4 regions of the Streptosporangium sp. NPDC049046 genome follow, and region 4 is predicted to be linked to each of the others. Evidence: riboswitches for the same ligand, from Rfam matches in the RefSeq annotation. Region 4 holds a riboswitch; each other region holds the start of a gene.
The links. Region 4 has a riboswitch for cobalamin ahead of metE (5-methyltetrahydropteroyltriglutamate--homocysteine S-methyltransferase). Riboswitches for the same ligand answer to the same signal wherever they lie in the genome.
Positions count from the first base shown of each region.

Region 1: another riboswitch for cobalamin. It lies ahead of AB0B96_RS31995 (ABC transporter substrate-binding protein); the one in region 4 lies ahead of metE (5-methyltetrahydropteroyltriglutamate--homocysteine S-methyltransferase).
Region 2: another riboswitch for cobalamin. It lies ahead of AB0B96_RS07885 (ribonucleoside-diphosphate reductase subunit alpha); the one in region 4 lies ahead of metE (5-methyltetrahydropteroyltriglutamate--homocysteine S-methyltransferase).
Region 3: another riboswitch for cobalamin. It lies ahead of AB0B96_RS31970 (ABC transporter substrate-binding protein); the one in region 4 lies ahead of metE (5-methyltetrahydropteroyltriglutamate--homocysteine S-methyltransferase).

Region 1 is NZ_JBEZEZ010000028.1:91,692-98,907, forward strand. Features, by position in the region: gene AB0B96_RS31985 (ATP-binding cassette domain-containing protein) at 1-11, opposite strand, end outside; gene AB0B96_RS31990 (iron ABC transporter permease) at 14-1,093, opposite strand; gene AB0B96_RS31995 (ABC transporter substrate-binding protein) at 1,090-2,301, opposite strand; cobalamin riboswitch at 2,468-2,649, opposite strand; gene AB0B96_RS32000 (hypothetical protein) at 2,898-3,455, shown strand; gene AB0B96_RS32005 (copper resistance protein CopC) at 3,588-4,208, shown strand; gene AB0B96_RS32010 (MFS transporter) at 4,219-4,782, shown strand; gene AB0B96_RS32015 (ATP-binding cassette domain-containing protein) at 4,970-5,575, shown strand; gene AB0B96_RS32020 (metal ABC transporter permease) at 5,572-6,387, shown strand; gene AB0B96_RS32025 (zinc ABC transporter substrate-binding protein) at 6,384-7,178, shown strand.
Region 2 is NZ_JBEZEZ010000004.1:331,621-338,836, forward strand. Features, by position in the region: gene AB0B96_RS07880 (ribonucleotide-diphosphate reductase subunit beta) at 1-514, opposite strand, end outside; gene AB0B96_RS07885 (ribonucleoside-diphosphate reductase subunit alpha) at 577-2,967, opposite strand; cobalamin riboswitch at 3,080-3,281, opposite strand; gene AB0B96_RS07890 (tripartite tricarboxylate transporter substrate-binding protein) at 3,286-4,311, opposite strand; gene glmS (glutamine--fructose-6-phosphate transaminase (isomerizing)) at 4,403-6,223, opposite strand; gene AB0B96_RS07900 (hypothetical protein) at 6,277-6,552, opposite strand; gene AB0B96_RS07905 (peptidoglycan recognition family protein) at 6,706-7,216, shown strand, end outside.
Region 3 is NZ_JBEZEZ010000028.1:82,668-89,883, forward strand. Features, by position in the region: gene AB0B96_RS31945 (LLM class flavin-dependent oxidoreductase) at 1-658, opposite strand, end outside; gene AB0B96_RS31950 (YcaO-like family protein) at 690-1,889, opposite strand; gene AB0B96_RS31955 ((2Fe-2S)-binding protein) at 2,146-2,817, opposite strand; gene AB0B96_RS31960 (ABC transporter ATP-binding protein) at 2,894-3,676, opposite strand; gene AB0B96_RS31965 (iron ABC transporter permease) at 3,673-4,734, opposite strand; gene AB0B96_RS31970 (ABC transporter substrate-binding protein) at 4,746-5,741, opposite strand; cobalamin riboswitch at 5,872-6,068, opposite strand; gene AB0B96_RS31975 ((2Fe-2S) ferredoxin domain-containing protein) at 6,177-6,560, opposite strand; gene AB0B96_RS31980 (hypothetical protein) at 6,691-7,216, opposite strand, start outside.
Region 4 is NZ_JBEZEZ010000039.1:106-7,321, reverse strand. Features, by position in the region: gene AB0B96_RS36060 (ABC transporter substrate-binding protein) at 1-1,020, opposite strand, end outside; gene AB0B96_RS36055 (superoxide dismutase) at 1,241-1,843, shown strand; gene AB0B96_RS36050 (hemerythrin domain-containing protein) at 2,136-2,897, shown strand; gene metE (5-methyltetrahydropteroyltriglutamate--homocysteine S-methyltransferase) at 2,994-5,228, opposite strand; cobalamin riboswitch at 5,347-5,560, opposite strand; gene AB0B96_RS36040 (hypothetical protein) at 5,610-6,212, opposite strand; partial or broken gene AB0B96_RS36035 (ketopantoate reductase) at 6,701-7,216, opposite strand, start outside.

The DNA.
Region 1 (7,216 bases), on a different contig from region 4:
TCCAGGCTCATGCTCACACCGCCAGTCCAGTGCGGGCCGCGCGGCTGCGCAGCAGTACGGCGATCACCACGGGCGCGCCCACGATGGTGGTCACCGCGTTCAACGGCAGCACGACCCCACTGCCCGGCGCCTGGGTGGCCACACAGCACGCCAGCGCCACGGCGGCCCCCAGCAGGACGACCGCGGGCATTAGCACCCGATGGTCGGCGGTGCCCAGCAGCAGCCTGGCCACGTGCGGCACCGCCAGACCGAGGAAGGCGATCGGCCCGCAGTAGGCGGTCACCGCCCCGGCCAGCACCGAGGAGGTCAACAGGGTGAGCGTGCGCACCACCCGGACCCGCACACCCATAGTGCGCGCGTAGTTCTCGCCCAGCAGCAGCGCGTTGAGCGCTTTGACCCCGGCCAGCGCACCCGCCAGCGCGGCCACGCAGACCGGCACGAACACCCCGAGATCTCCCCAGGTGGTCCCGGCGAAGCTGCCCAGACCCCACATGATGAACTGCTGGGCCCGCTGCGGGTCGGTGTAGACCAGCAGCAGCGTGATGAGCGAGGTGGCGGCCGACCCCACCATCACGCCGATGATCAGCAACGTCACCACCGACCTGACCCGCCGCGACAGCACCAGCACCAGCCCCAGCACCGTGGCCGCACCTGCCGAGGCGGCCACCACCACGCCCGCGCGGCCCAGGCCCGCGATGCCCGCGGTGAACGCGCCGGCCGCGCCGCCCCACCCGATGATCACCAGCGCCACGCCCAGGCTCGCCCCCGAGCTCACCCCCAGGATGTACGGCTCGGCCAGCGGGTTGCGAAACAGAGTCTGCAGCTGTACTCCCGAGACCGACAGGGCCGCTCCGGCCAGGGCCGCGGTGATGGCGCGCGGCAACCGTACCGTCCAGATGATCTCCTGAACCCCCGGGTCCGCGCCGGTGTCACGCACCAAGGCGAGCAGTGCCTGGTTCAGCGGGATCGAGGTCGAGCCGAGCAGGACCGCCAGCGCGAACGCCAGCGGCACCGCGACCCCGATGACGGCCAGAACGACGCTCCGGCGGCGCCGGGCCGCCGCCGGAACACCCGCGAGGGCCAGAGCCGTCACTTGGCCAGCTGCTGGTAGAAGGTGAAGGCGTGCCCCGGCGCGAGGTCGGGATGCAAGATCGCTACCAGGTCGGCCAGGATCAGGTCCGGGTGGCCGACGCCGCGCTCGTAGAAGTCGTTGCCGCCCCCGGGGCCGAGCGTCCTGTTCGCCGACCAGAGGCTTCCGGACTCGAACGCGCCGAACTTGGCGTAGCGCGGGTCGGCCTTCTCCACATCGGCCAGGCTCTTCCACTCGTTCACGGCGGCCAGCCACACCTCGGCGTCCTTGGCCTTGGACAGCACAGCCTCCAGGTCCAGGGTGGTGCTGCCGGGGCCCGGCGTGTCCGCCCACGGGTAGGTGCCGCCCGCGTCCTTGATCAGCCCCGCGACGTAGCTGCCGCCGTTGGGCACCGACCACTGCCCCTCGTACATCTGGCCCGGCAGCACGGTGACCGGTGCGGCGGCCTTGGCCTTGGCGGCCAGGGCGGTGTAGTCGGTCTCGACCTTGCCGAACACCTCACCGGCCTTGGCCTCGGTACCGGTCAGCGCGGCCATCACCTTGATCCACTCGGCGCGGCCCAGCGCGGTGGACTCCAGCCATTCCGCGTTGGCCACCACCGTGATCCCGGCCTGGCGCAACGGGCCGTAGGCCTTGTCCTCGGTGCCGCCGCTCATCAGCACGTCCGGCTTGGCGGCGATCACCTTCTCGGTGTCGACTTCCTGACCTTTGGCGTACTCGGTGATCTTCCCGGCCTTCACCTGGGCCAGTACCTGGGGGGAGGCGATGTACCCGGCCGACGAAACACCGGTGAGCCGCTCCAGCACGCCCAGGTCGGTGATGAACGGCAGGTGGGTGGTCGAAGCGGAGAACAGCCGCTCGATCGGGGTCTCGACGGTGACCGCCGCGGCCAGTTCGCCGGTGAGCGCGGGAGCAGGGGTGCCGCACCGCACCAGCACGTAGGTCTCCGGTTTGGCGCCGGGGGCGGGCTGCTTGACGGTGAGGACCTGATAGTTCTTGGCGTAGGTCAGCGTGAAGTTCGTCGCGTGCTCCACCTTCTGCTTGACCGGGAAGTAGTCCTCAGCGGCGTCGAAGCTCGTGACGCAACGGCCCTCGGCCGAAGGCGGTGCCGCCGAAGCGCTCGGTGAGCCCTGCGGCGCGGGGGCGCCGCAGGCGGTGGCGGTGAGCAGGATGGCGAGCAGCACGCCGGTGATCGGGCGGGGGATGCCCATAGGTGGTCTCCTGGAAACTGGCCGCGGCCACCGTTCCTCGACGGCTGCCGCGACGGGCGAGAGGCCGGATCACCAGGAGAGTCCTGCACGACGGGCAGGCTGAAGGGCCCTATAGCGGGAGAACCGCATGACGGCCACCGTCCTCTCTTGGGGAGATCCGCCCCATTTCGTGAGGAGGCGACAGCGTGAGTCTCCTGGCTCTCGGGTCGATGCTCCTCCCGGCCTTCCCACCCGCACGCGGGCAGTGGCCTGTTCGGGATTCACTCGCCGATCACAGTGGCGGGACCGCACCGGATTCACACCGGCTTCCTCGTTCCGCCGTCGCCTACGCCGACCATGTTCGCACAACCACCATTAACGACAAGCCCCCGACCGGTTCGTTCAGTGATCGTTGCAACGGCGTCCGGGACCGCACGCACGGCCGCCATGGGAAACGAGGCGCTCTTCGCATGACCGTCCCGCGTTTCGGGTGAACGGCGGGAGCCGTTCCCACGTATGTCCGGGTATGAGATTCACGCACCCGGCCGCGACGGCCTGAGGCATGATCCGCTGTCCCGGTCTTCTCGGCGAGCCACCCGGCTGACAGGATGTCCTTTGTGACCCCTACGGTGTCGGCGCTGCGCGTGCCACGAGCCGTCGTCTTCGCGACGATGTGCCTTGTGGTCTCCGCGGGCGGCCACGCGCTGGCCGGGGGCGGCCTGATCCCGCCGCACGTGGCCGTTCTGGGCGCACTGATCGCCTTCTGCGTGGCGTACGCGCTCAACGGGCGCGAGCGCGGTGTGGAGGTCGTGCTCGGCGCGACCATCGGCGCGCAGATCCTGCTGCATGAGCTGTTCAATCGCGCCGCGCCCGCGCCGCAGGCGATGTCCTCCGCCGAGCACGGCCATTCCGGCCTGGGCATGACGATGATCCATCTCGCGGTGGCGTTGGGCACCGGCTGGTGGCTGCACAGAGGCGAGAGCGCCCTGTGGCTGATGATCCGCCTGTACGGCGGGCCGAGGCCGCTGATCCGGCTGTTGTTCGCCGTCCCCGCCGAGGTGGCGTCGCCGGTGTGGCGGGCCGTTCCGGCCGCCGATGTCCGGCCGTACGGCGGCTGGGAAATCCTGCCGGTGCTGCGGCGGCGCGGCCCACCCGCGCCGCGACACGCCGGCTGAAGGACCTGGAGGAAGGGTCCGGAGGGCGGCGTGCCCCCGTGACCAGACGCCCTCCTTTTTCGCTGGAGGCGTTCCTTCCGTTTCGCCGGTCTGTGCCAAGGGCACGGCCGGAGGTCCCTTCTGGAGTCCACGATGGCGTCCCTGCCACGATCCGTCCGCACGACCGTTGTCACCGCCCTGTGTTGCGCCATATTCGTCCTGCTCGGCGCACCCGCCGCGCTCGCCCACGACCGTCTCAAGAGCAGCTCTCCCGCCAAGGATGCCAAGGTCTCCGCCGTCGAACGGATCAGGCTGGAGTTCAGCTCTCAGGTCCGCTTCCCAGCGGTCGCGCTGCGCACGGCGAGCGACACGATCATCGACATCGGCAAAGCGAAGGTCGCAGGTGACACGGTCACCTCCGACGTTTCGGCGCCTCTGGACCCGGGTGACTATGTGATCGCTTGGCGGGTGGTCTCCTCCGACGGTCACCCGATCGAGGGGGAGACTCCCTTCATCGTGACCGCCCCGGCGACACCGTCCGCGAAGGCCGCGCCGACCGTCGCGACCACACCGGTGCCGGAGCCGACGGCTTCAGCGTCCGCACCGGTGGTCGCGCAGCCCGTTTCGCCTGGCCCCGCTTCCGCCACCGGCGAGCAGGAGAACGCCGGGAGCCTGCCGGGCTGGATCTGGGTCGCACTCGCCGCGATCGTGGCCATCGGCGCGGGCATCTGGTTGCAGGCCTCTCGCCGAGGCCGTTCCGGCGGCGCGGAGTGATCCGCCGGCCATGCCCGCGCACCTGACGTTACGTCTCGCCCGCGCCGCGGCCTTCGCCGTGGTGTGCCTGGGGCTCGGTGTGCTCGCCCACGTGTCCGGCGGGGGCGTCGTCTCCGCACCGGCGGCGGCGTGCGCCTTGGCGCTGGCGTTCCTGGTGGCGCTGCCCGCGACCGGCGGTGAACGCGGCCTGGGCGTGATCTGGCCGTTACTGGCAGGCACGCAGGTGGCGTTGCACCTGCTTTTTTCCACGGTTCACCTCATCGCGCCGCTGGCCGAGGTCGGCGGGCACGCGCATTCCGGTTCCGGGCTGGTCCCCGGGCTGGGCATGGTGGTGGCGCACGGCTGGGCGGGAGCGCTGGCCGCTTTGTGGCTGGCGCGCGGCGAGGCCGCGCTCTGGGCGGTGCTGCGCCGCCTCGCCGTCCGGCTGTTCCGGTTGCTGAGGGTCCGGTGTAGCCAGACGGCCGCGCCTGCCCGCCTATGGCGTACGACTTCCCTCGCACCGCCGCTCCTGCGGTCCGCGCTATTGCGGTACGCGCTCAGCGGGCGGGCCCCGCCACTGCCGATCCGCGGCTGAACCGCTCCCTCTTCACGGGCTGCCCCCACAGGCGGTCCCGTCTCTTCACGATGCCCTCCCGGGCGGACCCGGTCCGCCCTGCTGCCGCCGTGCCCCTCCCCCCAACCGGAGTACGCCCATGCCCGTCCCCGTCCCCGTCCCCTTGTCCGGTTCCCCGGCGTCCGCCGCCGGTCTACGCCTGTCCGCCGTGAGCTGTCGGCACGGCCGGCTCCTCGCGGTGGACGCCGTCGACCTGGCGCTCGCCCCTGGCGAGCATCTGGCCATCACCGGCACCAACGGCTCGGGCAAGAGCACGCTGCTGCGCGCGCTTCTTGGACTGCATCGCGAGGTCTCCGGGGTGATCGAGGTCTCGGGACGGCGGGCGCGCACGCCGGCCGACTGGGCCCGCCGCCGCTCCGAGGTCGCCTGGATCCCGCAGCGCCAAGCGGCTGGCCGCTTTCCGCTGCTGGTGCGCGAGCTACTGGCCAGCGGCGGACACGCCGAGCGGGCGTTCGCCGCGGCCGAAGACCTGGGAGTGGGCGCACTGCTGGAACGCCCGCTGGCCACCCTGTCGGGTGGCCAGTTGCAGCGCGCCTATCTGGCGCGGGCGCTGGGACAGGTCGCGGCCGGGGCGGGGCTGGTGCTGGCCGACGAGCCGACCGCGGCGCTGGACTTCGCCGGTCAGGAGCAGGTCGCCGGCGTGCTGGCCGGGCTGGCGGTGAGCGTGGTGGTGGTCACCCATGACCGGGTGGTCGCCCAGGCGTGCGGGCGGGTGGCTGAGATGGCCGCCGGGCGGCTGCGGGAGGTCCGGTGAACTCGATCTGGACGCTGCTGGAGATTCCCTCGGTCCGGCTGGCCCTGGTGGCGCTGCTGCTCGGTTCGGTGGCGCTGCCGATCGTCGGGGTGTTCATCGTGGGGCTGGACATCATGCCGGTCCGTTTCGCGATGATGCACGTGGCGCTGCTGGGCATCGCGATCGGCCTGCTGACCGGGCTGGATCCGCTGCTGTGCGCGCTGGTGCTGTGCGGGCTGACCGGTGGTGCGCTCACGCCGCTGGCCCGCAGCAGCGCGGGGTTGTCGGGGGCGATGGGCCTGCTGATGACGCTGGCCATCGCGGCGGCGCTGCTGGTGTTGTCGATCTCCGGGGTGAACGCCAACGGGGCGTTCGAGCTGCTGTGGGGGTCGATCCTGGCCACCCGCCCCGGGGACGTGGCCGCGCTCGCCGTCCTGGCCGCGCTCGTCCCGGTGCTGTACGGGCTGCGCAGGAAGGACCTGGCCCTGCTGCTGCACGACCGTGAGCTGGCCATCTGCTCGGGCGTGGCCGTGGAGCGGCTCACGCTCGTCCTGCTGGTGGTGATCGCGGTGGCGATCGCCTCGGCCATCCGGCTGACCGGGGCGTTGCTGGTCGACGCGCTCACCCTGCTGCCCGCCCTGGCCGCGCGCCGGGTCGGCCGGTCACTGTCGGCCATGGTCGGCTGGTCGGTCGCCTTCGGGCTGGTCTTCAACCTGGGCGGCTTCTTCCTCGCCCTGCTCTTCGACTTCCCGCCCGGTCCGGTGCTGGTGCTGGTCGGCGGGGTCTGCACCGTCCTTCTCTACTCGATTCCGGAAAGGATCCTCACGAAATGATCATCTTGCGCCGATTCCGTCTCGCTGCCTTGGCCGCTGTCGCCGCGCTGGCCATGGCCGCCTGCGGGAGCACCGAGGAGGCTTCCCCCTCCGCTTCTCCCACTTCATCCACGGGAGGCGGTTTGAAGGTGGTCGCCGCCTCCACCTGGGAGGCGGGGTTCGCCAAGGCCGCGGGCGCGACCGACATCACGGTGATCGTCCCACCCGGCGTGCACCACGCCGCCGACTACGACCCCAAGCCGTCGGATCTGGCGAAAGTGGCCGAGGCCGACGTGGTGCTGTACGCCGCCTTCGAGGGTTTCGCCGGCAAGCTCAAGGAGGCCGCCGGGTCCAAGGCCAAGCTGATCGAGGTCTCCCTGGACAACGCCCCCGACAAGGTCAAGGCCGAGGTGCGGCGCCTGGGCGGTGAGTTCGGCACCGCCCAGGCTGCCGAGGCGTGGACCGCGGCCTTCGACACCGAGTACACCGCGTTGAGGGAGAAGGTCACCACCGCCACCAAGGGCACCGCGCCGGTGATCGTCTCGCAGGCGTTCGTGGCCTGGGCCTCCGATCTGGCCGGCGCTCAGCCCGCCGGGGTGTTCGGCCCGCAGCCGCCCACCGCCGGCCAGATCTCCGAGCTGGCCGCCAAGAAGCCCCGGCTGGTGCTCGACAACTCCGCCATGCCCGGTGGGGACGCCCTCGCGGGTGTCGAGGCCAAGCGTGTGGTCATCAACAACTTCCCCGACCAGGGGCTGGATCTGCTCGCCGTGTACCGGGCAGGCGCCGACGCGCTGACCGAGGCCCTGGGCTGACCGATTGTGCGGGGCGGTTCCGTACGAGCCGCCCCGCC
Region 2 (7,216 bases), on a different contig from region 4:
TGCACGCCGCGAAGCAGATCAGGTTGAGCAGGAACGCCCGCCGGTCCTCCCTCGTCTCCAGCCGGGTCAGCCCGCCGAGCGAGTCGATCCAGCGGAAGCAGAACTCCGCCTTGTCGCGGATCGAGGGGATGTGCTCGACCGCGGCGAACGCCTTGACCCGCTCGTCGGGATCGGGCAGGTAGGTGTCCAGCAGGGTGAGGTAGAACTGGACGTGCACCGCCTCCTCGAACAGCTGCCTGCTGAGATACAGGCGCGCCTCGGGGGCGTTGAGGTGCTGGTAGAGGTTGAGGACGAGGTTGTTGGCCACGATCGAGTCGCCGGTGGCGAAGAAGGCCACGAGACGGTTGATCAGGTGACGCTCCTCGGGCGTCATCCTCGCCAGGTCCGCCAGGTCGGAGGTGAGGTCCACCTCCTCGACCGTCCAGGTGTTGCGGATCGCGGCCCGGTAGCGCTCGTAGAACTCCGGGTAGCGCATCGGCCGCAGGGTGAGATCCATGCCGGGGTCGAGCAACATCGGAAGAATCGCCTTTCTGAAGGCTGCTGAGGACTGCTGAGGGCTGTCGACGGACCGGACGGCTACTGGCAGGCGTCGCAGTACTCGGGGTTCTCCAGGGAGCAGGCGACGGCCTCGGACACGACTTCGGACACGACCCCGGACACCGCCCCGGGCTCGGCCGCGGCCCGTTCCGCCGGGGCCGCCACAGTGGCCTGCGCGATCCGGGTGGCCGGGCGCGAGCGCAGGTAGTAGGTGGTCTTCAGGCCCGACTTCCACGCGTAGGCGTACATCGAGGAGAGCTTGCCGATGGTCGGCGTGGCCATGAAGAGGTTCAGCGACTGCGACTGGTCGATGTACGGGGTGCGCGCGGCGGCCAGGTCGATCAGCGCCTTCTGCGGCAGCTCCCAGGCGGTCCGGTAGAGCAGCCGCAGGTCGGCGGGGATCTCGGGGATGTCCTGGACCGAGCCGTCGGCGCGCTTGATCGCGTCGCGGATCGGCGCCGTCCACAGGCCGCGGGCCTGGAGGTCGCGGACGAGATAGCGGTTGACCTGGAGGAACTCCCCCGAGAGGGTCTCGCGCTTGAAGACGTTGGAGACCTGCGGCTCGATGCACTCGTAGCAGCCGGCGATGGAGGCGATCGTGGCCGTCGGCGCGATCGCGATCATCAGCGAGTTGCGCAGGCCGGTCTCCGCGATCCGCCCCCTGAGCTCCGTCCACGCGGCCGACGTCGCGGCCCCGTAGTGGTCGGGGTGCAGCACCCCGGCGGCGGCCCTGGTCTCCTCGTACGAGGGATGGCGGCCACGCTCGACGGCCAGGTCCGAGGAGGTCCGGTAGGCGGCGAGCGCGATCTCCTCGGAGATCCGGGTGGACAGCTCCAGCGCGCGCGGCGAGTCGAACGGCAGCCGCAGCGCGAACAGCACGTCGGCCAGGCCCATCAGGCCGAGCCCGATCGGACGCCACCGCCGGTTGGCCGCCTCCGCCTCGGGAGTCGGGTAGAAACCCAGGTCGATGGTCCGGTCGAGGAACCGCACCGCGGTACGGACCGTCGCGCGCAGCCGCGCCCAGTCGATCCCGTCCTCGAGGTCCCCTGACAGGTGGGCGGCGAGGTTGATCGAGCCGAGGTTGCAGACGGCGGTCTCGGCGTCGCCGGTGACCTCCAGGATCTCGGTGCAGAGGTTCGACAGGTGGATGACGTTCTCGGGCCTCGCCGTCTGGTTGGAGGTACGGTTCGCCGCGTCCTTGAAGGTCATCCAGCCGTTGCCGGTCTGGGCGAGCGTGCGCATCATCCGCCCGTACAGGGTGCGGGCGGGGATCCGCCGGGTGAAGCGGCCCTCGGCCTCGGCGGCCCGGTAGGCGTCGTCGAACGCGGCGCCGTACAGGTCGGTGAGGTGCGGGACCTCCTTGGGGTCGAACAGCGACCAGAGGCCGTCGGCCTCGACCCGGCGCATGAACTCGTCGGGGATCCAGTTGGCCAGGTTCAGGTTGTGCGTGCGGCGGGCCTCCTCGCCGGTGTTGTCGCGCAGTTCCAGGAACTCCTCGACGTCGGCGTGCCAGGGCTCCAGGTAGACGCAGGCCGCGCCCTTGCGGCGGCCTCCCTGGTTCACCGCGGCGACGCTGGAGTCGAGCGTGCGCAGCCAGGGCACGATGCCGTTGGAGTGTCCGTTGGTGCCCCGGATCAGCGAGCCCCGCGAGCGGACCCTGGTCCAGGCGATCCCGATGCCCCCCGCGTACTTCGACAGCCGCGCGACCTGCCCGTAGCGCTCGTAGATGGACTCCAGTTCGTCGCGGGGCGAGTCGAGCAGGAAGCACGAGGAGAGCTGGGGCCTGCGCGAGCCCGAGTTGAACAGCGTGGGCGAACTGGGCAGGTAGGACAGGGTGGCCATGAGCGCGTACAGCTCGGCGGCCTCCTCGACGGTCTCGGCCAGGCCGCAGGCCACCCGCAGGAAGAAGTGCTGCGGGCGCTCCAGGACCTTGCGGGTCCTCGGGTGGCGCAGCAGGTAGCGGTCGTAGACGGTGCGCAGCCCGAAGTACTCGAACCTGGCGTCCGCCTCCGGATCGACCAGCGCGTCCAGGACCGCGGCGTGGGCGGACACGAACCTCGCGAGCCCGTCGGCGACCAGCCCCGCCTCGTGGGTCGCGGCGACGGACTCGGAGAAGGCGCGGACGCCGTGCTCGGCGGCCTCGTCGGCGATCAGCTCGGCCAGCATCGCGGCGGCGACCCTGGAGTTCTCGGGATCGGTGATCACCCGGGCGGCGGCCTCGTCGATGGCCAGCCTGCGGGCGTCCGTGGCGCTCCCGATGCTCCCGGCGCCGTCGTCGCCCGTCGCGGCCACCGCGGCGCTCCGCGCGTTCCCGGTGTTTCCCGTGCCGCCATGGCCCGTCGCGGTCACCACCGCGCCTTCGACGCCGCTGTCGCCCGTCGCGGTCGCCGCCGTGCTCCCCGTCGCGGTCTCCGCCAATGCCTGTGTCACCTGGTGCCCCTCGCTCGATCGGACTCGCCACAGGCTCCGCCGGATGGCACGCGTCCGCGAGCGATCCCGGGCACGCCGGATCGCCTCGTTCCGCGGGCCCTCCCACGAGGCCCTGGACATTCACGTCACCGGCAGGTCTTCGGACTCACGGGCGCAACGCGCATGCCTACCGGCCGTCGCTTCCCAGGTATGGATCACCCAGTGCTCAATGACGGCTTTCGTTCCCGTTCACCGCTGCGGGGCAGTCCCGGAATCTCACCGGGTTCCCTCTTGCCTCGCCCCCTGCGGGGCGAACCAGCAACGAGCAGGATCCTACATCTAGGGGCGCCTGACGCAACTACCCCAACAGGTTGTGTCGGAGGACTTCAGTAGCCCGAGCTCGTGAAGCACACCGCGGGCGCGGGCCGTCTCGGTGGCGAGCCACTGGCGAAAGTCGTCGCCGCTGAGATAGACCCGGCTCCAGCCGTGGGCCGCGCACAGGGAGCGCCAGCGTGGCGCGGCGTCGAGCCTGTCGCACAGGGCGATCGCGGCGTCCCTGTCCTCCGGGCTCATGTCCTTGGGCCCCAGCAGGCCGCACCAGTCGCTGTACTCCAGCCGGACGTCGACCTCTCTGAGCGTCGGCGCGTCGATCCCGTCGATCCGGTCGCCGGAGGAGACCGCCAGGGGCCGCATACGGCCCGCGGCGATCTCGGAGCGCAGGGCACGCGCCGATCCCAGCAGGGCCGCCACCTGGCCCACCTGGAGCGCCTCCACGGCGTCCTCGGGGGTGAGGTATCCGGCATACTCCAGCAGCCGGGTGTCCACCCCGAGGCACTTGCCGATCATGCCGTAGAGCACGTGCTCGGAGCCCCCTTCCGACCGGCCGCCGACCGCGAGCCCCGCCGGGTTCCGGCGCAACCCCGCGGCGAAGTCCTCGAAGGTCAGCAGGCGGGAGTCGGCGGGGACGACCAGGACCGCCCAGTCGCCGACCAGGCGGGCGATGGGAGTGGCGGCGTTCACCACGGCGACGGTGTTGGCGATCTCCGCGGCCGCCACCATCGGCATCGCGGTGACGAGCAGCCTGCCCTCTCGCGCGAAGGGGCCACCGAAGGCACCGAAGGCACCGAACGCGTCGCGAGGGGCGGAGCCCAGGGCGCCACCCCGCTCGACGGCCATCGCGGTACGCGCCAGTCCCGCCTGGACCGCGACGGTCGCCAGCCTGCCCGCGATCCTGTCCCAGCCGTGGCCGTCGGCGGTCGGTTCGAGGAGGAGCAGGCGCTTCACCACCGAGCCGGCGTCGTTCGCGCCACACCCCGCGGCGAGCAGCACCCCCGCCGCCAGCGCGAAAAACCCCCTACGGCGCATAAGCGCCCCTTCCCCCAAGAACCCCCTATACCACAGGTTAGTACCCCATCACTATCTGTGACGAGACGGGGGGAGGGAAAGGGCGCGGGGCTCACTCCACCGTGACGCTCTTGGCCAGGTTCCTGGGCTTGTCGACGTCGCGGCCCAGGGCCACCGCCGCGTGGTAGGCGAAGAGCTGCAGCGGGATCGAGAGCAGGATCGGGTCCAGCTCGGTCTCGTTCTTGGGCACCACGACGCAGTCGTCGGCTAGCTTGGGGTCGGCGTCGCGGTGGCCCACCATGAGCACCCGGCCGCCCCGGGCGCGGATCTCACCCAGCGTGGTGAGGTTCTTGTCCAGCAGCTCGTCGTCGGGGACGATCGCCACCGTCGGCATGTCCGGGCCGATCAGCGCCAGCGGCCCGTGCTTCAGCTCGCTCGCCGGATAGGCCTCGGCGTGCACGTACGAGATCTCCTTGAGCTTCTGCGCGCCCTCGCGGGCCACCGGATAGCCCCTCACCCGGCCCACGAACATCATGCTCGGCGACTCGGCGTACTTACCCGCCAGTTCCTTGATCTGCGGCTCCAGCGCCAGGATCTCCTTGATCTGGTCCGGCAGCCTGCGCAGGCCGTCGCAGATCCTGCGGCCGTCGGCGGGAGACAGGTCGCGCACCCGGCCCAGGTGCAGCGCGAGCAGCGCGAAGGCCACGGCGGTCGAGGTGAACGCCTTGGTGCTCGCCACCGAGACCTCGGGGCCCGCGTGCAGGTAGACGCCGCCGTCGCACTCGCGGGCGATCGCGCTGCCCACCGTGTTGACGATGCCGAGCACCCTGCCGCCCTTGCGCTTGAGCTCCTGCACGGCGGCGAGGGTGTCGTAGGTCTCGCCCGACTGACTGATCGCCACGTAGAGGGTGTCGGCCTCCACCACCGGGCTGCGGTAGCGGAACTCGCTCGCCGGCTCCGCGTCGGCGGGGATGCGCGCCAGTTCCTCGATGAGCTGCGCGCCGATCTGGCCCGAGTAGTAGGCGGAACCGCAGCCGATGATCTTCACTCGGCGGAACGAGCGGCTCTCCCGCGCGTCCATGTTGAGACCGCCCAGGTGGGCGATGTGGAAGCGGTCGTCCAGCCGCCCGCGCAGCGTCCTGGCCACCGTGTCGGGCTGCTCGGAGATCTCCTTGAGCAGGTAGTGCTCGTAGCCGCCGGTGTCGTAGTGCCCGGCCTCCCAGTCGACGGTCAGCGTCTCCTTGGCCGTCTCCCGCGCGTCGCTGGCGAAGGTGTTGAACCCGTCGGCCCGCAGCACGGCGATCTCGCCGTCCTCCAGGTGCACCACCTGGCGCGTGTAGCGGACCAGCGCGGCCACGTCGGACGCGGCGAACATCTCCTTCTCGCCGATGCCCAGCACGATGGGGCTGCCGTTGCGCGCCACGACCACCTCGCCGGGACGCTCGGAGTCGATCACCGCGATCCCGTACGTGCCGACGACCCGCTTGAGCGCGGTCCGCACGGCCTCCTCCAGCGAGTCGGACTCCTTGACCGTGCGGGCGATCAGGTGCGACAGCACCTCGGTGTCGGTCTCCGACAGGAAGATCGCACCATCGGCCTCCAGCTTGGCGCGCAGCTCGTCGGCGTTCTCGATGATGCCGTTGTGCACGACGGCGATGCGCTCGTCGGTGGACAGGTGCGGGTGGGCGTTGACGTCGCTGGGCGCGCCGTGGGTGGCCCAGCGGGTGTGACCGATACCCAGGCCGCCCTTGAACCGCGCGGGCACGACCGCCGCCAGGTCGGCCACCCGGCCCTTGACCTTGCGCATCTTGAGGCCCTTGTTGGAGATCACCACACCGGCCGAGTCGTAGCCCCGGTACTCAAGACGCTGCAGGCCCTCCAGCAGGATGGGCGCCGCGTCCTTGGGCCCTACATAGGCCACGATTCCGCACATGTAACCGCTCCTTATCCATGAACATCGCTAAACGATCGAGGTACCGTCGCCTGTTACCCGTAGACGATCCGGCGAAGCTGTCTCAGGGAGAGTTCGGGTGCCGCGACACGGCGTACCGCCAGCTCGGCGGCGACCCTGGGGAAGATCTCGTCGTTGACCAATCCCCTGGCCCTGAGCTCCGTGTGGCGCCGCCGGACGAACTCGTCGACGGGCTCGGAGAAGTAGGCCAGCACATCCGCGACGACCCGCGCCGCCTCGCCGGGACCGAGCGCGCTCGTCCGGATCAGGTGGGTGATCAGATCCTCATGCGGATTCCGTGCCGTGGACACAGATCAGGACCATACGCATCCCGGAGGGAACACACCAAGTTTCCTGCCCGATTTCGGGCAGAGAATCTCCTCAACATCACAACCTCACCACAATGCACGACAGTCGGTAATCTCTGATAACTCTAGGTAGTCGCCAGAGGGGGAGGAACCGCCATGCGCCGCCTGCCAGGGATCACCGTCGTCACCGCTCTCGCCGTCCTCGCCTCGGTCGCCCCCGCGCAGGCGGCACGTCCCGGGGATCGGCCGGCGCACCCCCGGACGCCCTCACCCCTCTCCGGGACCTCCACACCGTCCGGCACGGCGACGGCGGGAACGAGCGCGCGGTCCGGCAGGCAGGCCGCCTTCACCAGGGCCGCACGGACGTACGGGGTGCCACAGAGCGTGCTGCTCGCGGTCTCCTACCTGGAATCCCGCTGGGAGGGCCACGACGGGCGGCCCAGCGTCTCCGCGGGATACGGCCCGATGCACCTGGTCGACGGCCGGGCCGCAGCCGGACGGCCCCACGGCACCGGGGAGGACCCGCGCGGCGACGAGACCCGGCCTCGCCTGATCGCCGTTCCTTCCGTCGCGAAGGACCGGCCGCGAGACACCCTGCGGCGGGCCGCCGAGCTGACCGGCCTGTCCCCCGACCGGCTGCGCGAGGACGCCTCCGCCAACATCATGG
Region 3 (7,216 bases), on a different contig from region 4:
GGCAGATCCGCACGTCTTCGGGTTGCCTTCCTGCGCGCGTCAGCCCTTCGTCGAGCGGGGCCAGGATGGCGCTCTCGTGTTCGGGGGCGTACATGCCCGACAGCCAGCCGTCGGCCAGTTCGCCGGTGAGCGCGAGGTTGCCGGGGCCGATGGCGGCCAGGTAGACGGGGATGCGGGGCCGCAGCGGCGTCATCTCCGAGCGGATCGCGCGGGCCCGGCCGGTCGAGCCGGGTCCGGTGTAAGGCAGCGTGTACAGCTCGCCCTCGTAGTGCACCCGATCCTCGCGGGCGATGGCCCGGCGCACGATCTCGACGTACTCGCGAGTGCGGCGCAGCGGGCGCTCGTACGGCAGGCCGTGCCAGCCCTCCACGATCCACGGCACCGACAGGCCCAGCCCGAGCTGGAAACGGCCGCCGGACAGCACGTCGAGGGTCATCGCGGTGGCGGCGGGGGTGCGGGCCGGGATCTGCATGATCGCGGTGCCCAGCTCGATGCGGTCGGTCACGGCGGCGAGGTATCCGAGCACGCTGACGGCGTCGGGGCCGTACTCCTCGACGCTCCACACCGAGTCGACGCCGATGCTCTCGGCGCGTTTGATCACCGGGAGCACCTCGTGCATGGGTTCGCCGCCGTAGCCCATGGCCAGTCCGAGCCGCATGCGTTCTCCTTCTTCGGGGTCAGGCGAGAGGTCAGGCGAACGGCAGGGGTTGCCGTACAAGGTCAGGTGAGGCGGGCAGCCGGGTCCCGCCGAGGAACGGGAAGGCCGCCGGGGCGTCGCAGTACAGGCCGGGCGCCAGCACCCGGGCCACGTGCAACCCGGCGTCCCCGGCGTCCGGGGTGGTCAGGTCGACGGCGTAGGCGCGAAAACCCCGCTCGGTGAGCGAGCGCAGCGGCCCGGTGGTCTCCGGCGGCAGCGGTGGGCCGCCGGGGAGGCGCAGCCGGTCCAGCACCTCGCCCTGGAGGCGTTCGTCGAGGTAGACCTGGACGTGCAGGCGGACGTCGTTGACGTCGCGCCAGCCGCGCGCCAAGGCGTCGAGGTAGCGCCGGTCGGCGCGCCGCCGCAGGTAGGGGCGCCGACCGATGTCGCGGCGCAGCAGGACGCGGCCGGTCTCGTAGGTGCCGACGGCCTCGGTGAACGCCTTGGCCGCGGCCTGTTGCTCATCTGCCCGGCAGGCGCTGCCGAACCCCACGACCCGGTGCGCGCGGTCCTCGACGAACACCGCCGCCACGGTCGCGTCGAACGTCGAGGGCACCCGCAACAGGGACACCGTCAACCCCGCCTCCTCGGCCTGGGCCAGCGCCGTGACCAGCGGGCCGCCCGCGGGCCTGGGCAGTGGTGAGGCCGCCGTGGTGCTGGCCCACCACGTGGTCACGGCGTCGCGTTCGAGGACCTCGCGCAGCGCCGCCTGCCGGGCCTGCTCCGGGGTCGTGCCGGCGGCGGTCCCGGCGAGGACGGGGTAGTTGGTGAGCGGCTCGGCGCGGCGGGGGCCGGTGAAGTAGTTCACGTACACCAGCGAGGCGGGCACCAGGACCCGCTCGCCGGAGACCAGGTCGGTGGCGGGCGCCCAGGCGATCTCCAGATCGGGGGTCATCGCGACGAACGGGAACCCGCGCGCCCGGTACTGGCCCTGCGAGTAGAGGGCGAACGCGCGTGGGTCGGCGGCGGGTTCGGTCAGGTCGTGGTAGGCGGCCCGGCGCAGCCCGGCGGGCACCTGGTTGGCGCAGTGGCGTTCGATCGCCTCTCCGATCGCGGCCGCCCGCGCCGCCTCCTCGTCGCCGAGGGCCGCACCGCCGGTCACCTCCGTGCCCTCGATGGGGAAGGCGGAGTAGGAGACCAGGCTGGGCACGACGGGGTCGCCGGGCGCGTCGCGGCGGACCTGTGCGATCACGAACGCTCCTCCTGAAGGGGCCGGGGAGAGGCCGGGGCCCGGTGAGGGGCCCCGGCTCGGGGCGATCTACTCGTCGTCGTCCTGGCGCCACTCGAACGGCGAGTCCACCGCCGGAGTGTGGGACTTCAGGCAGTCCTGCGGGCCCTCGGGCTCGGCGAATCCGTGGTGTGCCATGCGCCTCCTCCTTCTGCAGGTGATTTGCAGGTGCGAACTACACGCAACACCATAGGCATACGGTCGCGGTGAATTCAAGAATTCATTTCTTCGCCAATGAGCAGTCATCGCATTTGGAACCGCCGGGCACCCGGTAATAAAGGCAGCACGTGGTGCGCCGGAAAGCCAGCTCAGGGGAGATGAGCGCTCCCTTTCCCGCCAGATGGCCGCGGGCCAGCAGGTCGGTGACCAGGCCGGTGGCGGGTCCGGCCAGGTCCGGGCGCATGGCGGCTATCGCGCGACCTGCCTCGGCCAGGGCGGAGGCGGCGTTGCCGTACAGCAGGCCGGGGGCGACCTTAACCCGCAGGCCGGCCGCCAGCGGTTCCAGGTGGCGGCGAATCACCAGGTCATAGAGTTGGGCCGGTGATTCGTAATGCCATCCCGTAGGAGTAGGCAGGCGGAGATCCGGGCCCTCGTCGGCGCGGTCCAGACGGGTCAGGTCGGGCACCACCGCGTGGGTGAGCACGGTGGCCAGGAGTGGAGACCAGAGCCGCGCGGCGTGGCCGAGCTGGGCGATCGAGGCGCCGATGCGCAGCTCACGGGTGCCGTACCTGGTGGCCGTCGCCTCCACCAGGTCGGTGAAACCGCGTTCGTAGTCGCATTTCACGTCGTGCCACCCGGCCGCGTCGCCGCCGATGCGCAGAGAAAAGAACGAGCCGAACCCGGCGACCTCTTCGAGGGCCGTCAGAATCGATTCAGTCGATGCCGATTCCATTGTGCCGAAGCTCCGTTCTTTAAAATCGCACGGCTAACAAGCCGGATGGCGGATCCGGCTTTTGCGCAAAAAGGTTTTATTTCGTGGCGCGGCTCCCTGCGGTTCGGAGACTCACCTGCGGCACCCCTGTCACCGAGTGGATCGCCACCTCGGCGTCCACCCGGTAGACCTCGGCGAGCAGGGCGGGGGTCAGCACGTCGGCGGGGGTGCCGAGAGCGACGACGCGACCGGCGTCCATGACGCAGACGCGGTCGCAGAAGGCGGCGGCCATGTTGAGGTCGTGCAGGGCGACCACCGCGGTGACGCCGAGGCCGCGTACCAGGTTCAGCGCGTCCAACTGGTGGCGCAGGTCCAGGTGGTTGGTCGGCTCGTCCAGCACCATCGTGGTCGGCCGCTGGGCCAGCGCCCGCGCGATCAGCACCCGCTGCTTCTCCCCGCCCGAGAGCCGGTCGAAGGGCGCGTGCGCCAGATCGGCCACATCCAGCCGCCCCAGCGCGTCGGCGATGATCGCCTTGTCGGCCACGTTGTCGCCGTCGAAGGCCCGTTTGTGCGGGGTGCGGCCCATGGCGACGACGTCGTACACCGACAGCTCGAAGTCGCCGCCGCTCTCCTGCAGGACCGCGGCCAGCTGACGGGCCAGCCGCCCCGCGGGCATGCGCCACACGTCCTCACCGTCCAGCAGCACCCGGCCGCCGGTCGGCCTACGCGCCCGATAGAGGGTGCGCAGCAGCGTCGACTTACCCGCCCCGTTCGGGCCGGCCAAGCCGAGCATCTCCCCCTCGGCGACCTCGAACGAGACCTGGCGGACCAGGTCGCGGTCGCCGACGCGGACCGACACGTTCTCCACGGTCAGTGTCACTTGGAGCGCCTCCGCATCAACCACAGGAAGAACGGCCCGCCGACCAGCGCGGTGATGATGCCCACCGGGATCTCCTCCGGCGCGATCAGGGTGCGGGCGGCCAGGTCGGCCACGATGAGGAAGGCCGCGCCCAGCAGCGCGGTGGCCGGGAGCGCCCGGCGGTGATCGGCGCCGATCAGCAGCCGGACGACATGCGGCATGATCAGCCCTACGAAGCCGATGGCCCCGCTGACCGCGACGATCGTGCCGATCATCATGGCGACCAGCACGAACAGCGCCGCCCGGAAACGGTGCACATCCAGCCCGAGCGAGGCCGCGGCCTCCTCCCCTGCCAGCAGCAGGTTCAGCGGCCGCGACACCCCGACTAGCGCGAGGGTCCCGGCCAGGACGGCTATCGCCGGGATCCACACCACCGTCCAGGTGGTGCCGGCCAGGCCGCCCAGCATCCAGCGCACCGCCGCCTGCGTCTTGTGCGGGTCGTTGGAGGTCACGATCAGGAAGCCGGCCACGGCCGAGAGCACCTCGGCCATGGCCACCCCGGCCAGCACCAGCCGCACCGTCGTCATACGCCCGCCCGAGCGGGCCAGGAAGTAGACCGCCACCAGCGCGGCCAGCGCGCCGAGGAAGGCCGCGATCGGCAGGCTGAACGCGCCGAACACGCTCAAGCCGAACACCACCACAGTGACCGCCCCGACACTCGCGCCAGAAGAGACTCCCAGCAGCATCGGGTCGGCCAGCGGGTTGCGCACCAGCGCTTGGAGGGCCATGCCGCAGACCGACAGGCCCGCGCCGATCACCCCCGCCAGGACGACCCGCGGCAGCCGTACGTCCATCACGATGGTCTCCCGCACCGGTGTCCAGGCCGGTTCGGCCAGGGCGGGATGCAGGTTGTGGAGCAGGATGCCCCACACCTGCCCTGCGGGCAGGGCCACCGACCCGGCCGCGACGGCCGCGGTGAGCGCCCCACCGACCAGGAGCACGAGCAGGCCGAGCACGATCGGATACGGCACCCCCGGGCGCTGCGCCAACGGCACGGCGCCTGCGACCGGTTCGCTCACTTGAACTGGTCTCACTTGAAGCGGTCGGCGTGCAACTGGCGGGCCAGCGCCTCGACGGCTCCGGGCGCCCGTACGCCGAGGACCACCGACGACAAAGGCAGCACCGCGAACCGCTTGTTCCTGATGGCCGGTACGTCCCTCAGCGCCGGGTTGGCCAGCAAGAACCTCTCCTTGTCGGCCACCGGCTGGTCGCCGTAGTCGTAGATGACGATCCAGTCGGGCGCGCGCTCGGCGACCTGCTCGAATGAGACGTCGCCCCACATCTTGTCGACGTCGGCGAACACGTTCTGTGCCCCGGCCAGCTTGATGATCTCGTTGCCGACGCCCTTGCCGCCGGCGGTGAAGGCGGTCTTGTCGCCACTGTCGTAGACGAACAGCTTGACCGGGGCGGTGTCGCCGAGCTTGGCCTTCACACCGTCGAGGGTCGCCCGCAGTGTGGTGATCAACGGTTCGGCCCGGTCGGAGACGCCGAAGATCTTCGCGACATTGCGGATCTCGGTGTTCATCAGGTCCAGGGACACCGCACCTTCGGCGCACCCCTCGATATTCAGGTATGTCTTGATGCCGGCCTTGTGCAGGGCGTCCCGGCTGCGGCCCTCCTTCTCGTCGAAGGTGCTGCCGAAGCCGCCGTAGACGAAGTCGGGCTCCTCGGCCAGCAGGGCCTCATACGCCGGGTACTCCTTCGAGACGACCTTGATGGCGTCGTAGGCCGCCTGATACTCCGGCAGCACCTTGTCGTCGAGGTAGGCGGTGCCGATCATCGACCTCTCCAGGCCGAGCGCCAGCATCACCTCAGTGGCGTGCTGGTTCATGGATATCGCCCGCCGCGGCGGCTGCTCGTACGTGCTCTTCACCCCGCAGTTGTCAAGGGTGACCGGGAAGCCCGCAGGCGCGGAGGCCGCCGGAGCGGCGGCCGGGACATTCTCAGCCGGGATGCCGCCGCAGGCGGCCAGCACTCCGGACACCAGGAGGGCGAGCAGCAGGGGAATGGGGCGTCTGCCCGTCATGACGTGTTCCTCTCACGGAATCTGCGCAACGGGGCGGATCTGAAAGAGGGAACACTTCAGGGCTTCTCGGCGCGGCCACCGGCTCGACGGGCACGAGAGCCCACTCCTCTCCGGGGAAATCCGCCCCAGTTCATCGAGGAGGCGACCGCGTGAGTCTCCTGGCTCTCGGGTCGAGGCTCGTCCCCGCCTTCCCACCCCGGAGAGGGGCAGTGGCATGGTGGGGATTCGCTCGCCGATCACAGTGGCGGGACCGCGCCGGATTCACACCGGCTTCCTCAGTCCGCGCTCGCCTTCGGCATCATCATCACACGAAGCGGGTCGATGCGCACAAGCAGGGCACCCTTGTCCTGGGAAGTGCGGGTGGAGACAAAGGCTCGGCAATCCTGGCGCGGAGTGGCTTCAGCACCACACGCTGGTCTTTTCGCCGGACCGATGTCACCGGCGCGCGGTTGAGGTGTTCGTCATCGGAGGGTCGACCTCGCGGGGCGGCAAGCGGCGCGGCGGGGTGAAACGGTACAGCTCAAGGATCGGCGGCAACGGAACCAGGCCGGGACCACCAGCGCGAACCCACTCGGCGACATCGGCCGTGGCATCCTCGTCGTTGACGAGGGCGAGCCACACCGGACGGCCACCGGCCGCCCGCCCCTCCGGGGTCGGCTGCACGATGAGAACATTGGCCTGGTCGCACACGTCAAGGCACTCGGTCACGCGGACGTCGGCGACCTCGGCCAACCGGCGGATCTGCTCGTCGTGGTCGAGGGCGGGTACCTTCCGCACGCTCCCGCAGCAGCAGTCCCGGCACACGGTGATCCTTTTCATGCGTTCCTTCCTCAGGCGGGCTGGCGGCGCGATACGCGACCGCCATACGTGCTGACTCCGGGCACCCGGTAGCTCTCCCGCACCGTCACGCTTCCAGCACACGACGCCACACGGCGGCGGAGCCCCCCTCTTATCCGTGCTTGAAGCCCTTTCCGGCGCGGTCCAATGGATCGGGGCCGATTCCGAGATAGGCGGCTCGAAGCTCGTCCCAGGCGATCAGCCGGTCGTAGTCGGGCGGGTCGAGGATCTGCTGGCGGTCGGTGAGGAACGGGTTGGGCAGCAGCACGGTCATCAGCTGGTCGCCCTGGCCGTTGAACATCCGCATCCCCCAGGAGACGGGGTGGCCGTCGGCGCTGATCGAGCGGTAGAGCTCGGCGCGGGCGCAGCGGCGGATCCGCCCGAGTTCGGGGCCGCTGGCGGTGTGCTCGCCGATGCACAGGTGAAAGTGCCAGCGGCCGAAGTCGACGGTGACATATCCGTCGTACAGGCTGATGCGTTCGGGCGCGTTGGGGGCGGCGACCTCCCAGGCCGCGCCCTGGACGATGACCCCGAACCAGATGTGCTCCCAGTGGTGCTCGAAGATGTCGGTGACCAGCGACAGCAAGGTGCGCTCGTCGGTGGGCAGCGCCCACACGTGCAGGGTGCCGGTGCCGTGT
Region 4 (7,216 bases):
GGGGTGCTGGGCCGCCACCGGAAGCGCGAGGTAGCGCTGCTCCTTGGCGGCGGGACTGTTCTTGGCGATGGCGAAGGCCTCGGCGGCCTTGGCCGGCGAGCTCGGCATGTCCTCGCCGCGCAGGGTGGAGTAGTCGCTGATCAGGACGGCCTCGGGCTGGGCGGCGCTGACCTTCTCCGCGCTGACCTCGGTGTAGTCGCCCTTGACGTCGGCCAGCACGTTCGTCCCACCGGCGGCGGTGATCATCTGGTGGGTGATGCCCGAGCCGCCGTAGGCGTTGACCGGCCCCTTGCCGCCGTCGGTGGCCAGCACCTTGACCGGGCTGCGGTCGGCGACGCGCTTCGTGACATCGGCGAGCCTGCCCTGAAGTTCGGCGATCAGCGCGTCGGCGCGGTCGGGGACACCGAAGATGGCGCCGAGATTGCGCAGGTCGGCGTAGGTGTCGTCGATGGTGAACTCGAGCACCTCCTCGGGGCTGCACCAGCCGCCCAGGATGTACACCGGAGAGCCGGCCGCGTCCAGCTCCTCCACGGTGGCGTAACCACCGGCGGCGTCGAAGCCGGCCATCGCGTTGTCCAGGACGAAGTCCGCGCCCTGGGAGAGCATGACCTCTTTTTGCGGCAGCATGATCGTGCCGGAGATCTCCGGGATCTTGGCGTACTGCTCCTGCTGCCCCGGCAGGAACGGGCTCTCGGAAAAGTTCGTGCGCCCGGCGACCTGATCGCCCAGACCGAGCGCGAACAGAGTCTCCAGAGAGGGGTGGTAGCCGGTCACCACCTTGGCGGGCGGCTTGTCGAACGTGAGCTCGCGCCCGCAGTTCTCCACCGTGACCGGGAAACCGGCCTGCGGCGCCGCCGCCTGTTCGGCCTTCTGGCCGGTCCCCTGAGTGGCGGGAGCCGGTGAGCAGGCGGTCAGCGTCAGAGCGACTGCCAGGACGAGCAGTCTTCTCATGATCGGGGTACCGCCTTCGGTGGCGCGTCGCCGCCAGATGGTCGGGGTGATGCGGGGCGGGCGGCTCATGTGGTGAGTCTCCGGAGGTTCGAGATCAAACGATCGTTGTGCATCAAAGCACCACATTCTGCACATAAGTTGCAATTGCCAGCAAGCCGCATCAGGTTGGCGATGGCCGGAGGGGGCCTCCCGTGCGAGGTGGAGCACACGGCACATGCCGTAAGTAGTTGCATAGTTATTGTTGTTGCGAACTAATCGCGATAAGGTCTGGCGCAGCAAGGAGATCACTGTGGGCCGATACACCCTTCCGGACATGCCCTACGACTACGCGGCGCTGGAGCCCGCGATCACCGGGGAGATCCTGGAGTTGCACCACGCCAAGCACCACGCCGCCTACGTCAAGGGCGCGAACGACACCCTGGAGAGGCTGGCCGAGGCGCGCGACAAGAGCGAGTTCGGCGGCCTGGTCGGGCTGGAGAAGACCTTCGCCTTCAACCTGTCCGGGCACGTGCTGCACTCGATCTTCTGGCAGAACCTCTCCCCCGACGGCGGCGACCGTCCCGACGGAGCGCTCGGCGAGGCGATCACCGAGCACTTCGGCTCCTTCGAGGCCTTCCAGAAGCAGCTCACCACCGCCACCGCCACCGTGCAGGGATCGGGCTGGGGCATCCTGGCCTGGGAACCGCTGAGCCGACGCCTGGTGGTGGAGCAGGTGTACGACCACCACGGCAACGTCGGTGTGAACACCACCCCGCTGCTGGTCTTCGACGCCTGGGAGCACGCCTACTACCTGCAGTACCGCAACGTGCGCCCCGACTACGTCGAGCAGCTGTGGTCGCTGATCAACTGGAACGACGTCATCGCCCGCTTCGACGCGGCCAAGGGCGCCTGACCCCATGACCGCGGCGCCCGACCGTCCGTCCTTCCTTGGCGAATGGTCCAACCGGACGGCCGGGCGCCGCCCCCTGCACATCCAGATAGTCGCCTCCCACGTCATCACCCGGTTTCCTGGGAGCGTCATGGGGGCCACGAGAACACCGAGACGATGCGCCCCTGGCAGATCGTCCCCTGATTGGGACCTTGATCAGGCATTACCCGATTCGTCGTATCGGATCGTCTGAACCCGGGCATGCCCGTGATGCGCGGGCATGCGGCAGATGAACTGAGGGCTCGGGATGCGGCCGGTGGGACGGGACGACCAGACGTGCGCCGACAGGCCACCTGTGCACCGGCGCGAGTTGCTCGGCCTGCCGCTCGTGGTGGTCTGCGGATCGGCGCTGACGGCTTGCGGGACGCATACCACCAACGTCTCCTACGCCACCTCGCCGACGCCTTCCACCCCGGCCGGGCAGATCGAACCCGTTACCCCACCTGAGGATCTGATGCGCGAGCACGGCGTGCTCAAGCGCATCCTGCTCATCTACCGGGACGGGATCCGGCGCATCGACAGCGGCCAGGTCGTACCGGCCCAGGCGCTGCACGCATCGGCGGGCCTCATCCGCTCCTTCATCGAGGAGTACCACGAGCGCCTGGAAGAGAAGTACGTCTTCCCGCCGCTGGTCAAGGCCGGCAAGCTCACCGGCACCGTCACGGTGCTGCTCCAGCAACATCGGCGCGGACGCACGGTGACCGGCCGCATCCTGAACGCCACCGGCACGACCGGCGTCGCGACGCCGTCCGCCCAGACCCGCCGCGCCCTGGTCGCCGACATGGCCGTCTTCATCCGCATGTACGAACCGCACGAGGCGCGCGAGGACACCGTCGTCTTCCCCGCCCTGCGCGAAGTCGTCTCCGCCAAGCAGTTCGCCGAGTTGGGCGAGATCTTCGAAGATGAGGAACACCGCCGTTTCGGTACGGCCGGCTTCGCAGGTGTCGTCAACCAGGTGGCCGACATCGAGAAGAGCCTCGGCATCTACGACCTGGCCCAGTTCACTCCCCGGGGGTGAGCTGTCGATGACTTGAACGCGATCATGCGGTGTGTGGCCAGGAAGCTTCCTGAACGCCGGCCCGAAGCAGGGCTTCGGGCCGGGAAGCGGCACTGATCAGAGATCCGCTCGGATAGCTCGGGCGGCGGCGACCATGTTGGCCAGGGCGGTTCGCGTCTCGGGGTAGCCGCGGGTCTTCAGCCCGCAGTCGGGGTTGACCCACAGACGGTCGGCCGAAACGGCCTGGAGGGCGTTGCGCAGGTTGTTTTCGATCTCCTCGGTGGTCGGGACGCGCGGTGAGTGGATGTCGTAGACGCCGGGGCCGATGCCGTTGGCGTAGCCGACCTCGGTCAGGTAGGGCAACAGTTCCATGTGGGAGCGGGCGGCCTCGACGCTGGTGACGTCGGCGTCCAGGTCGGCGATCGGGCTGATGATCTCGCCGAACTCCGAGTAACACATGTGGGTGTGGATCTGGGTGGAGTCGGCGGCGCCGGAGGTGGCCAGCCGGAACGCCCCGATCGCCCAGGCCAGATAGACATCCTGGTCGTCCTTGCGGAGCGGCAGGAGCTCGCGCAGCGCCGGCTCGTCCACCTGGACGATCCCGATCCCGGTGGCCTCCAGATCCGTGATCTCGTCGCGTAGCGCGAGGGCGACCTGGCGGGCGGTCTGCGCCAAGGGCTGGTCGTCGCGGACGAACGACCAGGCCAGCATCGTCACCGGCCCGGTGAGCATACCCTTGACCGGCTTGGACGTGAGCGACTGGGCGTAGGAGGCCCACTCCACCGTCATCGGCTCGGGGCGGGAGACGTCGCCGTGCAGGATCGGCGGGCGCACACAGCGGGAACCGTACGACTGAACCCAGCCGTGGTCGGTGGCGGCGTAGCCGTCGAGTCGCTCGGCGAAGTACTGGACCATGTCGTTGCGCTCGGGCTCGCCGTGGACGAGAACGTCCAGGCCGAGCTCCTCCTGAAGCGTGATCACGCGAGCGATCTCGGCGCGCATCGCCTCGACGTAGGCGTTCTCGTCGATCCGTCCCGCCCTGTGATCGGCGCGGGCTTTGCGGATCTCCGCGGTCTGCGGGAACGAGCCGATCGTCGTCGTGGCCAGCTCGGGCAATCCCAGCTTGGCCCGCTGCGCCGCGAACCGGACCGCTCGATCGGCTCGCCGCACGTCACCAAGAGCCTCCAACCGGGCCCGGACGTCGGGATCGGCCGGTACGGCGGGGGGTTTCACGGCCGACGGGTTCTCGGAACGTAGATCGGCGGCGAGACCGACCAGCTCGGCGACCTTCTGCCGGGCGAACGCCAGCCGCGCCCGGACCGCCGGGTCCAGTGCCGTCTCGCTGTCGAGGTCGACCGGAACGTGCAGCAGTGAACAGGAACTGCTCAGCTCCACCGTGTCGGCCAACCCGAGCAGCACCGCGTACGTCGACTTCACCCGCGCGGGGTCGGTGCGCCACACGTTCCTGCCATCGACCACGCCGGCGACCAAGGTCTTGCGGGCCAGCCCGCCGACCGAGGCCACCGCCTCCAGGTTGCCGGGTCCGGCGACGAAGTCGAGCCCGATCGCCTCGACCTCGGTGGAGGCGACCATCCGTAGCGCCTGCGCGCCGACGGCGCCGAAGTACGTGGCGAGCAGAATCTTCGGACGGCTGGGCAGGCCGCCAAGCCGCCGGTAGGCCCGCCCGAGCGCTTCGATCTCCCGGGCCCCGAGGTCGCGGGCCAGGACAGGCTCGTCGAACTGCACCCATTGCGCGCCCGCGCCCGCCAGCCGTTCCAGCAACTCGGCGTAGGTCTCCACCAGGGAGTCCAGCAGGTCGAGCGGGGTGAATCCCTCAGGTGAGTTCGGCGCGGCCTTGGCCAGCAGAAGATAGGTGAGCGGGCCGACGAGCACGGGCCGCGTCTCGATGCCGAGCTTCCTGGCCTCTAGATACTCGGCCACGGGCTTGGCGGCCGAGCCTCCGGCGAGCTGGAACCGGGTGTCCAACGCCATCTCGGGGACGATGTAGTGGTAGTTGGTGTCAAACCATTTGGTCATCTCCAGGGGCGGAAGCTCGGCGGTGCCTCGCGCCATCGCGAAGTACCGGTCGAGCCCGGTGAGGTCGCGGTAACGCGCGGGCACGGCGTCGATCATGACCGTGGTGTCGAGCACCTGGTCGTAGAACGAGAACGTGTTCGACGGGATCGCATCAAGGCCCGCGTCACGCAGCTCGGTCCAGACCGAGCCGCGCAGCGACGCGGCGGCCGCCTCCAGCTCGTCGGCGCCGATCGTGCCGGCCCAGAAATCCTCGGTGGCGAATTTGAGCTCCCGATGCGCGCCGATGCGCGGGTAGCCCAAAACGGTCGTCCTCATGGCAACTTCCCTCGTCTCGCCAGTATGCGGCCAGGCAGGAGAGAGAAACGCAACGCGGAGCAGGACCCCGGCGAGCGCGTCCCAGGCCCTCCCACGAGGCCGCGGACCACCGCGCGCCGAGCGGCACGCGGGCGGAGGCAGGTCTTCGGACTCGCGGGCACCATGCCTGAGGCATGACCTACTGGCCGTCGCTTCCCAGGCACGCGCCCAGTGCTTGTGACGGCGGTCGTTCCTGCTTACCGCTGCGGGGCAGTCCCGGATTCACACCGGGTTCCCTCTTACGACGCTCGCCCCCCGAAGGAGACGGGCGAACCATCCACACCGGAGAGCTTAACGGCCCGGCCACCGTTCGGGCCCAGTCGTGTGCGCGTCGGTGGCTCACTACGGGCGAACGGCGACCGACTCGGCGGAGAGCGTGACCTCGATGGTGATGTGCGGATTGTCCACTTGCGGGAGCTGAAGCCCACGTTTGAACTCCTCCGCATCGTCCGGCATCACCTTCGGCTGAACTGTGACCTTGACGTGGCCGGTCTCGTCATCTGGGTGCGTCGTCATCGTGGCCACCTCAGGACGGGATTGGAGCCAGGACACGACCGTGTCCTGGGCCTGCCGAAGCTCCGCGGCCGAGAATCCCTTGCCGCCGATCAGGGTGACCTCCACGGGGAGGGTCCTGGCCAACTCGATCGCGCGAGTCGGAATGGGCCCCTTGAAGCCGACGCGCAGCCCTCGCTGGTCGTCGACGTACCTGACGCCGGAGATCTCGTCGGGAAACTCCGTATTAAGTTTGTCGATCACCTGACTGTTGGACGACTGCGAACCGAAGCGGTCGATGGCCTCCTCGTAGGAGATGCCCTCCGATCTGGCGATGGTCCCAAGGTCGACCAACTCGGCGTAGGGAATGCCGTCGATCGTCACGCCCGGGTCGGTCACCGCGGGGTCGTAACCCTCGAAGTCCGTCGGCTTGGGCGACGAGGTAGCAGCCATCCGGGTCGCGTACCGCTTGACAACCTCCTCCAAAGGCCGACCCGACGACGCCGCCTCTCGCTTGAGCCGCTCCAGGGTGGGCCGATGCGCTTTGGGCTGATCGGCCCGCGGCAACACGATCGTCTCGCTTCCGGCCACAGTGAGTGCCGGACCGGCACCGGACTGGCCGCAGGCGCACAACGACGCAAGCATCGCAATGGTCAAAAGCAATTTCTTCACACCTAAGGGACGCTCCGCCGCCCTGAAGGGTTCATCCAGGCGCTCCCGGTACGGCGAAGTCCGTTCGTCAAATAACTTGGGTCTCCTGGCGCACTCCGGAAGGCACGGTCCGGCGCCGTTACGCGGGCGGAGGACGGTTGTGACCGGGCTCTCGCCGTTGCGGAGCCGGCCTGGTGCCGATGCCGGTCCGTGTCCTGGTCGCCCCGGTTGCCTGCCGAAGTGAAGCGCGGCCGGTTGCCCGTACTCCGTTGTTATAGGTGGCCGTTCACTCAGTCCGTCATCTCGCGGGCGAAGTGTGGTTCCGCCGCTTCCAGTCGCGGTACCGAGATGCCCAACCGTCGTGCTTCGGCCAGGGTGTCCCGGCAGACCTCACGTGGCTCCTCGGCGTCGGGATCGGAGTGCGCCGCGAAATTCACGCGCGCGAGCGCGACATGAGCGGTCAGCCAGGCGAGCACGGGGGCCGTCAGCCAGGTGGGCGCACGCAACGACAGCACACCGCGGTGACGTCGCAGGTCGACACCGCGCGCCTGGAGGAGCGGCAGAAGCTCGCGGATGGCCAGCAGCGCCTCGCGCAGGTCGTCCGTCGCCCCTATCAGCTTGGACAACGAGCCCAGTCTCAGGCTTTGGGAGTGCAGGCCCGCGTCGAACACGAAATGGATCCACAACCAGCCGCGGAAATCGGATTGTTCCCTGAACCGGAGTCCGGCCTCGCGAAACGCCTGGCGTACGGCCCGCTCCCGGTCGGTCGGGGGCGGGCCGAGGGTGCCGAAGACGACCGACGGCAG